2 regions of the Micromonospora sp. NPDC049101 genome follow, and region 1 is predicted to be linked to the other one. Evidence: riboswitches for the same ligand, from Rfam matches in the RefSeq annotation. Region 1 holds a riboswitch; the other holds the start of a gene.
What was found. A riboswitch is a leader RNA that binds a small molecule or an ion and turns the genes downstream of it on or off. The one in region 1 is predicted to bind thiamine pyrophosphate.
Positions count from the first base shown of each region.

Region 2: linked by a shared signal. The riboswitch ahead of AB0B57_RS29925 (ECF transporter S component) and the one ahead of thiE (thiamine phosphate synthase) in region 1 are both predicted to bind thiamine pyrophosphate.

Region 1 covers NZ_JBEZED010000035.1:13,129-19,086, reverse strand. Annotated here, with positions in the region: gene AB0B57_RS32610 (thiazole synthase) at 1-246, opposite strand, end outside; gene thiS (sulfur carrier protein ThiS) at 243-443, opposite strand; gene thiO (glycine oxidase ThiO) at 434-1,591, opposite strand; gene thiE (thiamine phosphate synthase) at 1,588-2,214, opposite strand; TPP riboswitch at 2,209-2,318, opposite strand; gene AB0B57_RS32590 (ThuA domain-containing protein) at 2,630-5,958, shown strand, end outside.
Region 2 covers NZ_JBEZED010000028.1:87,184-93,141, reverse strand. Annotated here, with positions in the region: gene AB0B57_RS29935 (AAC(3) family N-acetyltransferase) at 1-689, opposite strand, end outside; gene AB0B57_RS29930 (alpha/beta fold hydrolase) at 719-1,549, opposite strand; TPP riboswitch at 1,656-1,760, shown strand; gene AB0B57_RS29925 (ECF transporter S component) at 1,836-2,429, shown strand; gene AB0B57_RS29920 (ABC transporter ATP-binding protein) at 2,544-4,040, shown strand; gene AB0B57_RS29915 (energy-coupling factor transporter transmembrane component T) at 4,037-4,837, shown strand; gene AB0B57_RS29910 (hypothetical protein) at 4,970-5,458, opposite strand; gene AB0B57_RS29905 (thiamine-binding protein) at 5,751-5,958, shown strand, end outside.

The DNA of each region.
Region 1 (5,958 bases):
CTCGGTCGCGGTGTGGCAGCCGGCGGTGTTCGGCAGCAGGCGTACCCCGCACCGGTCCAGCAGGTCGAGCAGCCCACCGGCCGTGCCCGGGGCGGTGTCCACCCGGCGCAGGGCCAGGGTGACCAGCTCGGTGCCGGACGCCCGGATCGCCTGCTCCAGCACGTGCAGATTCGCGGCACCACCGGTGCCGAGGATCAGCCGCGAGGTGAACGTCTCCCCACCCAGCTCGAACGACACCCCGCTCACCCGCCCTGCGCCGCGGTGAGCACCTCGACCCGGTCACCGTCGCGCAGCGCCGTGGTCGCCCAACCCGCCCGGGGCACCACTTCGCCGTTGACCGCGACCGCCACCCCGCGCGGTTGCGGGGCGACGTCACGGACCAGGTCGGCCACGGACACCTCACTCGGGACGCTTCGCCCGGCCCCGTTCACCGTCAACTCCACAGGTCCCCCTTCATCGTCGTTTCGGGCTCACCGTCCGCCGCCACACCGACGAACCGGTCCGGCCGGAAAGGCGCGAGCAGCGGATCGGGTACGCCGGCGCACACCAGGTCGGTGATCAGGTCGGCGGTGACCGGGGTGAGCACGATGCCGTGCCGGTGGTGACCGGTGGCGACCAGGACGTCCGGTCGGCCCGGCAGCGGCCCGAGGATCGGTGCGTTGTCCGGGGTGCCCGGCCGCAGCCCGGCGGCCGCCTCGACCAGGTCGTACTCGGCCAGCTCGGGCAGCAGGTCGACGCCGGCGCGGAGCAGGCGCTGCACGGCACCGGCGGTGACGGTGGTGTCCGACCGTTCCTCGACCGTCGCGCCGAGCACGACCTCGCCGTTGGGGCGGGGCACCAGGTAGACGGGTTCGCCGTCGGCGTACCCCCGGATCACGTGCCGGAAGCCTGGCGCGACGCCGTCGGGCGCGCGCAGCCGGAGGATCTGGCCCTTCACCGGCCGTACGGGCAGGCCGGTGAGTGCGGCGGCCCCGCAGCCGGCGGCGACCACGGTGACCGCGGCGTCCACATCGGACAGCTGGGTGACCACCTGCGGCACCAGCACCGCGCCGGCCCGCTGCGCGGCCGTGCGCAGCGCCGGCACCAGCAGCCGGGGGTCGACCTGGTGGTCGGTGGGCGCGAGCGCGCCGCCGCGCACCCGGGGGGCGAGGGCCGGTTCGAGGTCGCGCAGCTCGCTGGGGCGCAGGGGGGTCACCGGCAGACCCAACCCCTGTTGGTACGCCCACAGCCGGCGCGCCTCGGCCAGGTCGTCGCGGGTCAACCCGACCAGCAGGGTGCCCTCGGTCCGGTAGCCGATGTCGACGCCCGTCGCGTCGGCAAGCTCGGCGGCGAACGTGGGCCAGCGGTCGGCGGACGCCAGCAGCAGCTCGGTCAACTGCCGCTCACCGAAGTACGCCTCGGCGACCGGGGCGAGCATGCCGGCGGCCACCGCCGACGCCCCCGAGCCGGGTGCCGGATCGTGCACCACCACCCGCAGCCCCCGCGCGGCGCAGCGCCAGGCGATCGCCAACCCGATCGGCCCGGCCCCGATCACCGCCACGTCCGGCCGGCCCCGGTCGTCGGAGGACGCCGACTCGGACCGGCCGGTCAGCACGTCAGGGCCTCGATCAGCGTGGCGGTCGCCTGCGCCGGGTCGGCGGCGGCGGAGAGCGCGCCGACCACCGCCACCCCGTACGCCCCGGCGGCCCGCAGCTCCCGTACGTGGGCGGCGGTCACGCCCCCGATCGCGATGACCGGCACGTCGACGGCGTCGGCGACGGCGCGTACCCCGGTGGGCCCGATGGGGTCCGGCAGGCCGGACTTGGTGCTGGTGGGGTGGCACGGGCCGACGCCCAGGTAGCTGGCTCCCGCCGCGACCGCCGCGTTCGCCGTTTCCGGCGCGCGGGCGGTGGCTCCCAGCACACCGGTGGGGCCGAGCACCCGCCGGGCGGCGGTGACCGGCAGGTCGTCCGCTCCGACGTGGCCGCCGGCGGCACCCACCGCCAACGCCACGTGCAGTCGGTCGTTGACCAGGCAGGTCGCCTCGTACGGCTGGCAGAGCGCCAGCACCCGCCGGGCCAGGTCGTACGCCTCGCGGTCGGTGGCGGAGTCCTCGACCCGGACCTGCACGACCAGGTCGGCGCGGGCCACCGTGAGGGCGGCCCGGACCACGGTGAGCGGGTCCCGACCGGGTCGGGTGTCGGTGATCAGATGCAGTCGCCCCAGGGACGGCACGGCAACTCTCCTCCCTGCGCCGGCATTATCCGGATCAGGTTCGACGGTCGGGGGCTGTCAGCCCCCCTCTCAGCCCGGTACACCGGGCTCCCGTGGGTTACTTGCGTGTCACCGTACGACAGATCCGCCGGTCTGCCAAGGCGGGGCTCGGCGGCGGCCGGTGGGCCGGAACGCACCGAATCGAGCTAGATCTGTGGGGCGGTTCATGCGGTCCTGTTCGGAATGTCGCCTGCCGTTGCAGAACCGTTACCCGCCGGCATCTTGCCGGACATTGAACCAGTCGAATTAATTTGTTCAGCGATTCGACAAAATGTCGGTGGGGGTGCCCTCGCAGGGTGTGACCACCGGCTCCATCAGGGACGGCCTTCGGCGAGCCGACTCCCGCGATCTCCGTCACTACGACACAGGAGGCGGCGTGTCCCGTTCTCGTCGTGCCCGCGTACCCATCACCGCAACCCTCATCTCCCTGGCCCTCGCTTCGACGACCCTGTTCGGCACACCCGCGCAGGCCGCGCCGGCCGCCGCACAGGTCCCCCCACGGGAGGCAGCGGCCGGAACCCCGGTCACCCAGGTGGCGCCGAAGGCGCCCCAGAAGGCCGCCGACGATCCCTTCTCGGTCCTGGTCTTCTCCAAGACTGCCGGCTTCCGGCACGACTCCATCCCCACCGGTGTCGCCGCCATCCAACAGCTCGGCGCCGCCAACGGATTCACCGTGGACGCTTCCGAGGACGGCGCCGCGTTCAGCGACGCCAACCTGGCGAAGTACAAGGCCGTGATCTGGCTCTCCACCACCGGTGACGTCCTCAACGCCGAGCAGCAGGCGGCGTTCGAGCGCTACGTGAAGGCCGGCGGCGGTTACGTCGGCATCCACGCCGCGTCGGACACCGAGTACAGCTGGGCCTGGTACGGCGACCTGGTCGGCGCGTACTTCGCCAACCACCCGCAGAACCAGCAGGCCACGGTCAAGGTGGAGGACCACGCCCACCCGTCCACGGCCGAGCTGCCGGACCGCTGGTCCCGGTTCGACGAGTGGTACAACTTCCAGACCAACCCGCGGCCGGACGTGCACGTGCTGGCCAGCCTGGACGAGAAGAGCTACACCCCGGGGGCGGGCGCGATGGGCGCCGACCACCCGACCTCCTGGTGTCAGGACTTCGACGGCGGTCGTTCCTGGTACACCGGTGGTGGGCACACCCGGGAGTCGTTCGCCGAGCCCGAGTTCCTGTCCCACCTGCTCGGCGGCATCCGGACCGCGGCCGGTGTCGCGGACGCCGACTGCGGTGCCACGAAGACCTCGAACTTCGAGAAGATCGCCCTGGACAGCAACACCAGCAACCCGATGGAGCTGGACATCGCCCCCGACGGGCGGGTCTTCTACATCGAGCGCGACGGCCGGGTGCAGATCATCAAGCCGGACACCGGCAGCACCGTCACCGCCGTCGACCTGGACGTCTTCACCGGCAACGAGGACGGTCTGATCGGCATCCGGCTCGACCCGGACTTCGCCACCAACAAGTGGGTGTATCTCTACTACGCCCCGAACGACAACGTCACGCGCAACCTGCTGTCCCGGTTCACCGTGACCGGCGACACCATCGACCCGGCGAGCGAGAAGCAGGTGCTGCGGGTCGACACCCAGCGCAACACCTGCTGCCACGCGGGCGGCAGCATGACGTTCGACAGCGCCGGCAACCTCTACCTGGCCACCGGTGACAACACCAACCCGTTCGAGTCCAACGCGTACTCGCCGCTCGACGAGCGCCCGGGCCGCCAGGACTACGACTCGCAGCGCACCTCGGCGAACACCAACGACCTGCGTGGCAAGGTGATCCGGATCCACCCGGAGGACGACGGGACGTACACCGTTCCGACGGGCAACCTCTTCGCGCCGGGCACCGAGAAGACCCGTCCCGAGATCTACGCGATGGGCTTCCGCAACCCGTTCCGGATCGGCACCGACCCGAAGACCGACACGCTGTACGTCGGGGACTACGGGCCGGACGCCAACGCGAACAACGCGACCCGGGGCCCCCGCGGTCTGGTCGAGTGGAACATCGTGACCCCCGGCAACTACGGCTGGCCGTACTGCACGGGCACGAACGAGGCGTACAACGACTACACGTTCCCGTCCGGCCCGAGCGGCGCGAAGTTCGACTGCGCCGCGCCGGTGAACAACTCGCCGAACAACACCGGCCTGACCAACCTCCCCCCGGTCGTCCCGGCCACCGTCGACTACGGCTACGCCGGTGACGCGCGGTACCCGGAGATCGGTGGCGGTGGCGCGCCGATGGGCGGCCCGGCCTACCGGTACGACCCCAACCTCAACTCCACCCGCAAGTGGCCGGCCTACTACGACGGCAAGGCGCTGCTCGGCGAGTGGAACCAGAACAAGATGTACACGATGCAGGTGACCGCCGACGGCAAGTCGCTTGTGGACATCAACCAGCTGCTCACCGGCATGAGCATGATCCGGCCGATGGACTTCGAGTTCGGCCCGGATGGTGCGCTGTACCTGATCGAGTGGGGCAGCGGCTTCGGCGGCAACAACGACAACTCCGGCATCTACCGGATCGACTACACCGCCGGTGACCGCGCGCCGATCGCGGCGGCGTCCGCCAACCCCAGCTGGGGTCCGGCGCCGTTGACCGTCACCTTCTCCAGCGCCGGCTCCCGGGACCCGGACGGTGGCACGCTCACCTACGCCTGGGCCTTCGGCGACGGGCAGACCTCCACCGAGGCGAACCCGACGCACACCTACACGACGCCGGGCAACTACACCGCCCAGCTCACCGTGACCAACCCGAAGGGCCGTACCGCGGTGGCCAACGTGCCGATCACCGTGGGCAACACCGCACCGACGGTCACCATCGAGTTCCCGCCGGACGGTGGCTTCTTCAACTGGGGTGACCAGGTCAAGTACACGATCAAGGTGACCGACCCCGAGGACGGGCAGATCGACTGCGCCAAGGTGAACCTCCAGGTGCTACTCGGTCACGACGAGCACGCCCACCCGCTGGAGCAGCACACCGGCTGCACCGGCACCGTCCAGACGTCGCTCGCCTCCGGGCACGGCGCCGAGGCGAACGTGTTCGCGGTCTTCGAGGCCACCTACACCGACCAGGGTGGTGCCGGCGGCGCCGGTGCGCTCACCGGTCGGCAGATCGAGATCCTGCAGCCCAAGCAGAAGCAGGCCGAGTACTTCACCGCCACCGGGCGGACGCCGGTGAGCACCGGCGGCGGAGACGCCGGCGTGCAGCGGGAGGCCGCGGCCGACACCGCCGGTGGCGGCCAGAGCATCGCGTTCATCGAGGACGGAGACTGGTGGTCGGTCGCTCCGGCGAACCTGACCAACATCACCGAGATCCGGTTCCGGGCCGCCTCGGCCGCCGCTGGCGGTCGGATCGAGGTCCACGCGGGTGCGGTCGACGGACCGGTGGTCGCCACGGCCGTCGTGCCGACGACCGGCGCGTGGCAGACGTACACGGACGTGAGCGCGCCGGTCACCGGTGCCGCGAGCGGTTCGCTGTTCTTCGTGGCCCGCGACCCGAACGGCGGAACGGGTTCGCTGTTCAACGTCAACTGGATGGACTTCGTCGGCCGCGGTGTCACCGAGAACGCGCCGCCGGCGGTCAGTGCCACGGCCACCCCGGCCACCGGCACCGTGCCGGTCACCGTCGCCTTCGACGGCACGGCGACCGACGCCGAGGGCAACACCCCGCTGACGTACGCCTGGGACTTCGGTGA
Region 2 (5,958 bases), on a different contig from region 1:
GTGGCCTCCAGGTCCGCGCCCAACGCGTCGAAGTCGTCCGCGTCGAGCCGTACGTCCTGCCACCACACCCATTCCCGACCGCCGTCGCCGGTCCGCACCGCCGCGCCGACCCGCTCCCGGGGCGAACCCGGGCAGCGGTACTCGGCCAGGTGCAGAGAGGTGCTCACGGAGTGGTCCACGCCGAGCAGGAGAACGTCGGCGTCCAGGTCGTAGAGCCGGGCCAGCGGCGAGCCCTCGCCGAGCATGTCGGCCAGGCGGTGCCCGGCCACCACCTGCTCGGCGGCCGGACCGAGGGCGGCGAACGACACGTGCGGATGCGAACTGCGCAGCGCACCGGGCCAGCCACGGACCGTCTCGGCGAGCGCGCCCATGAAATGGCTCGGGGTCACCGCCGGGTCGAAACCCGGCATCTCGGCGCGGATCAGCGGCCACCAGTCCGCCGGCACCGGCGGGTTGCGCCACTGCGCGGGATCACTGTTGTCGGGCGTGTGGGTGGGCACCACGATCGTGCCGTCCGGGCCGAGCGCGTCACGCAGGGCGAGCACCACGGCGTGCGGTCCGCCGCAGACGAACCCGAGCGGACGCAGCGCGGCGTGCACCAGCAGCGTCGCGCCGGGGCGTACGCCCAGCAGGCGCAGTTGCGCGGCGATCGAGCGCCGGGTGCCCGGCCCGCTGGTACCCGTCGTCACGGTGCCCCTCTCCGACCGACCCGCACGGCTCAGGCCGTTCCGGCGGCCCGGGCCAGGATCGCCTCGGCGAGTGGGCCCGGCGCGGTGTCCGGAATCCAGTGACTCACACCGGTCAACGGCACGAAGCGGTACGCCCCGGTGACGTTCGCGGCACACGCCTCGGCGGCACTCCGGCCGATGGCGACGTCCCGGTCACTCCAGACGTAGGTGGTGGGCACCGCGACCGGGCCGACGCCGGCCAGGTCGGCGCGGGACATCGCCCGGTACCAGTTCAGCGCGGCGGTGAGCGCCCCCGGCGCACGCATCGGGGCGGCGTAACGGTCCACCCGGGGCGCGTCGCCCACCCCGCCGAGCATCTTGCGCAGCGCTGTCGCGTTCCACGCCAGCAGCACCCTCTCCGCGGTCCTTGGCTTACGGAACAACGTGATGTACGACGAGCGGGCCTTCTGCTGACCGTCGTTGGCCAGGGCGTACGCCATGGCGGCCGGATGCGGCACGGACACCGCGGTCAGCGTGCGGACCCGGTCGGGGTGCCCAGCGGCGACGGCCCAGGCCACGATCGCGCCCCAGTCGTGGCCGACCAGGTGGACGGTGTCCAGCCCCAGGGCGTCGAGCACCGCCACCACGTCGGCGACCAACTCGGGGATCCGGTAGTCGGCCACCGCCGTCGGCCGCGCGCCGGGCGAGTAGCCGCGCTGGTCCAGCGCGTACGTGCGCAGCCCGGCCGCGTGCAGCGCGGGCACCACGTCGTCCCATTCGCCGCGGTGTTGGGGGAAGCCGTGCAGCAGCAGGACGGGTACGCCGTCCGACGGACCGCCGGCGGTTACCTCGAACGTGAGACCTCGCGCGTCGACCCGCATGATCGTCAGCCTACCCATCCGGCGCACCGCCGGCCGAACGCCGAGACGGACGGAAGCCCTGCTAGGCCGGCACCCCTGGTCGGTGTTAGCGTCGACGAGACAACTTCACATCCGACAGGGGAGCGCACAGCGCTGAGAGTGCGGGCACGCCCGCAGACCCTCGAACCTGATCTGGGTAATGCCAGCGCAGGGAGTTCGGTCGACCTCCAGCCGCGCCGCCGTCCGGTGCCACCGGGCGTGCGGCGTGCGTCTTCTCCTGGTTCGCATTCAGAACTGGGAGCAACACATGAATTCCACCACCGACACGGGCCGCTGGCGGACCATCGACATCGTGGTCGCCTCGGTGATCGCGGTCGCCTTCGGGGTCATCTTCTGGGCCTGGGGCCTGGTCTGGAGCGCCACCGAGGGTGCGTTCACCTTCTTCCCGCCGGCGCAGGCGCTGCTCTACGGCGTCTGGCTGATGCCGGCCGTGATCGGCGGCCTGGTCATCCGCAAGCCCGGCGCCGCGCTCTACTGCGAGACGGTGGCCGCGGTTCTCTCCGCGCTGCTGGGCAGCCAGTGGGCCGGCACGGTGATCCCGCAGGGCATCGTGCAGGGCATCGGCGCCGAGCTGGCGTTCGCCGCGTTCCGCTACCGGTCGTACCGGCTGCCGACCGCGCTGCTGGCCGGCGCACTGACCGGTCTCAGCGCCGCATTGTTCGACTTCTTCGTCTGGAACGCCGACTACGCGTTCGCCGACTACCGCCTCCCGTACGCGCTGATCACCATCGTCAGCGCCACCGTGATCGCCGGTGCCGGCGGCTGGCTGCTGACCGAGTCCCTGGCCAGGACCGGAGTCCTGGACCGCTTCCCGGTAGGCCGGAACCGAGCACTGATCTGACCCCACCCACTCGGGCCGATCATGAGGTGGACGGATGGATCTCCAGAACCACCCGTCCACCTCATGATCAACCGGGCAGGGTGAGGGGCGGCGGGCCGGGAGGGGGTGGGTTTGGTGGGCGGGGTACTGCTGCGGGGGTTCGGATGGCGGCACGCTGGGCGGCGCGCCTGGGCTCTGCGCGGGGTTGATCTGCGGGTCGAGGCTGGGGAGCGGGTTCTGCTGCTCGGGCCCTCCGGGGCCGGGAAGAGCACCCTGCTCAGCGCGCTGGCCGGGCTGCTCCCCGAGGACTCCGGCGAGCAGGAGGGCACCGTCGAGATCGACGGACTCGACCCGCGCAAGGGGCGGGAACGCGTCGGCATCGTCTTCCAGGACCCGGAAACCCAACTGGTGATGGCACGCTGCGGCGACGACGTCGCGTTCGGGCTGGAGAACCGCGGCGTACCGACCGACGAGATCTGGCCCCGGGTGGACGAGGCGCTGCGCCGCGTCGGCTTCCCGTACCCCCGGGACCGCCCCACCGCCGCGCTCTCCGGCGGCGAACAGCAACGCCTCGCCCTGGCCGGCGCACTGGCGCTGCGTCCGGAACTGCTGCTGCTCGACGAGCCGACCGCCAACCTCGACCCGGCCGGGGCCGACCTGATCCGGCAGGCGGTGGCCGGCGCCCTGGACGCCGACACCACGCTGATCCTGGTCGAGCACCGGATCGCCGAGGCGCTGCCGCTCGTCGACCGGGTGGTCGTCCTGGAACCGGGCGGCGGGGTCCGCGCCGACGGCACACCCGAGGCCGTCTTCGCCGCCCACGGTGCCACGCTCGCCGCCGAGGGGGTCTGGGTGCCCGGTCACCCCATCGCACCCCGGCCAGCCACCGCCGCGCCCGGGGACCTGTTGCTCACCGCCGACCGGCTCGGCCTGCCGCCCCGGCTGGGCTCCACCGACCTGGCGGTACGCGCCGGCGAGGCACTCGCCGTACGCGGACCCAACGGCGCCGGCAAGTCCACCCTGGCGTTGCTGCTCGGCGGGTTGCTCCGGCCGGGCACCGGACGGGTCACCGCATCCGTCGAGTTGGCCGGCACCGACCACCGCACTCCCCCACACCGGTGGTCGGCCCCCGCACTGGCCCGGCGGATCGGGTCGGTCTTCCAGGATCCGGAGCACCAGTTCGTCACCAGCACCGTCTTCGACGAACTGGCGCTCGGCCCCCGCCGGACCGGTCAACCCGAGGCGGCCGTCAAGGAGACCGTGTCCGCGCTGCTGGAACGGCTGCGCCTGGGCCGCCTCGCGGCTGCCAACCCGTACACCCTCTCCGGTGGTGAGGCGCGGCGGCTGAGTGTGGCGACCGCCCTGGCCACCGCGCCCCGCCTGCTGATCTGCGACGAACCCACCTTCGGCCAGGACCGGCGGACCTGGCGGGAGTTGGTCGACCTCTTCGCCGACCTGCGCGACGCCGGGCACGGCGTGGTCGCGGTCACCCATGACGCGGACTTCGTGGCCGCGCTCGCCGACCGCACCGTCACCCTGCACCGGGCCGCGGCCGGCGCCGTCCCCGCCGACCCGGCAGGTGATCGGCCAGGTCGGCCGGCGGGCCAGCCTGGCCGGGACGACGTCCGATGATCAGCATCGAGCCGGTCGCCGCGCCCGACGCGCCGTTGGCCCGCCGCAACCCGGTGGCGAAGGTCGCCGCCGCGCTGGTCTTCTCGTTCACCCTGCTGGCCACCCTGGACCCCCTCGCCCCGGCGATCGCCATCGCGCTCGAACTCGCCGTGCTGCCGCTGTTCGGCATCGGCTACCGGGTGCTGGCCCGACGGGCCTGGCCACTGCTCCTCAGTGCCGCCGGCATCCTGGTCACCCTGGTGCTCTTCGCCGCCGACCGGTCCGGCCGGGTCCTCCTGGACGCGGGACCGATCCTGGTGACCACCGGCGTGCTGCTCACCGCCCTCGGCCTGGTGCTACGGGTCTTCGCGGTGGCCCTGCCCGGCGTGATCGTCTTCGCGACCACCGACCCCACCGACCTGGCCGACGCGTTGGTCCAGAACGTGAAGGCACCGGCCCGGTTCGCCATCGGGGCCCTGGCCGCGTTCCGTCTGGTGCCGCTGCTCGGTCAGGAGTGGCAGATGATCAGCATGGCCCGACGCGCACGCGGCGTCGACGCGGGCCGCAACCCGGTGGCGAAGCTGCGACTGTTCGCCTCCACCGCGTTCGCGCTGCTGGTCGGGGCGATCCGCCGGGGCACCAGGCTCGCGGTGGCGATGGACGCCCGTGGCTTCGACGCCGGCACACCCCGCACCGTCGCCCGCCGTCAGCACTTCACCCGCGCCGACGCGCTCCTCATCGCCGGGGCGGTAGTGCTGGCCGGCGCCGCCCTCACGACAAGCATCATCGCAGGCACCTTCCGCCCCTTGATCAGCTAAACCCCAGCCGCCGCGCCCACGCAGCACCCTCGCCGATCTTGCGGTTTCTGTCGCCGTTCCGTCCTGGTGTGCCAGTTTCGTGAGGACAGAAAGTGCAAGATCGCGGGGCGAGGTGGGCCGCAGGCGGCTCGATCAGCTGCGGCGGAAGGCGTAGCGGCGGGTCTGGCCAGCCTGCTGGCTGCGTCCGCCGCCGGAGCGGTTGCCACCACCCTGCGGCGGGCCGGCCGTCGGTGCCTTCGGTCGCCCGGTCGACTTCGGCAGATCTCCCACCGCCGGCGCGTCGACAACCGCCGGCACATCGACCGCCGCCGGCGCATCGACCGCTGCCGGCCCGGCGACCGGAACCGCTACATCGACCGGGACGGCCAACTCGTCCGGGACAGCCACCGGCAGCGCCGGCCCGGCCAGCACCGTCGATTCGGCCAGCACCGTCGGCCCGGCCAGCACGTCCGGGACAGCCGCCGGCCCGGCCAGCGCCGGTTCCGCCGGCAGGGGCGGTTCGAGCGCGAGGTTCAGGTCGGGGAGGGTGGGTGGGAGCGGGCCGGGGCCGGCCGCCGGGTCGATGCCGAGCGGCGTCGCTTTCGGGGTACGGAACTTCTTCGGGTTACGCCTCGCAGGCATCCTGACCTCCGTCAATGCCGACCGGCACGGCCGGCCCCGCGCTGCGGCGGTCGGTCGGATCGGCTGGTGACCGCCGTTGCGCGGCGGTCGAAGGGAGAAGGGACTGCTCACCGGGGCCAGGCAGGGCCAGCGCCGCCGAACGGCGGGGAGGAGATGCGGGACGCCCGGGAGCGCACGGACCGCGACGCGGGACGGCGGGCCGGCTCGGAAAGTGGGGCGTCAGTTACGCATGTCCGTACCCTAGCCACCGCCCGACCGGACGCGCATCCGTTTTTACTGGCACGATCGGCACATGCTTATCGCGTTCTCGATCACCCCGCTCGGCGGTGACGACTCCGTGGGCGACCTGGTCGCCGAGGCGGTGCGGGTGGTCCGTGCCTCCGGCCTTCCCAACCGGACCGATGCCATGTTCACCACCGTCGAGGGCGAGTGGGACGAGGTGATGGCGGTGGTGAAACGGGCGGTCGACGTGGTCGCCGCGCAGGCGCCCCGGGTGAGCG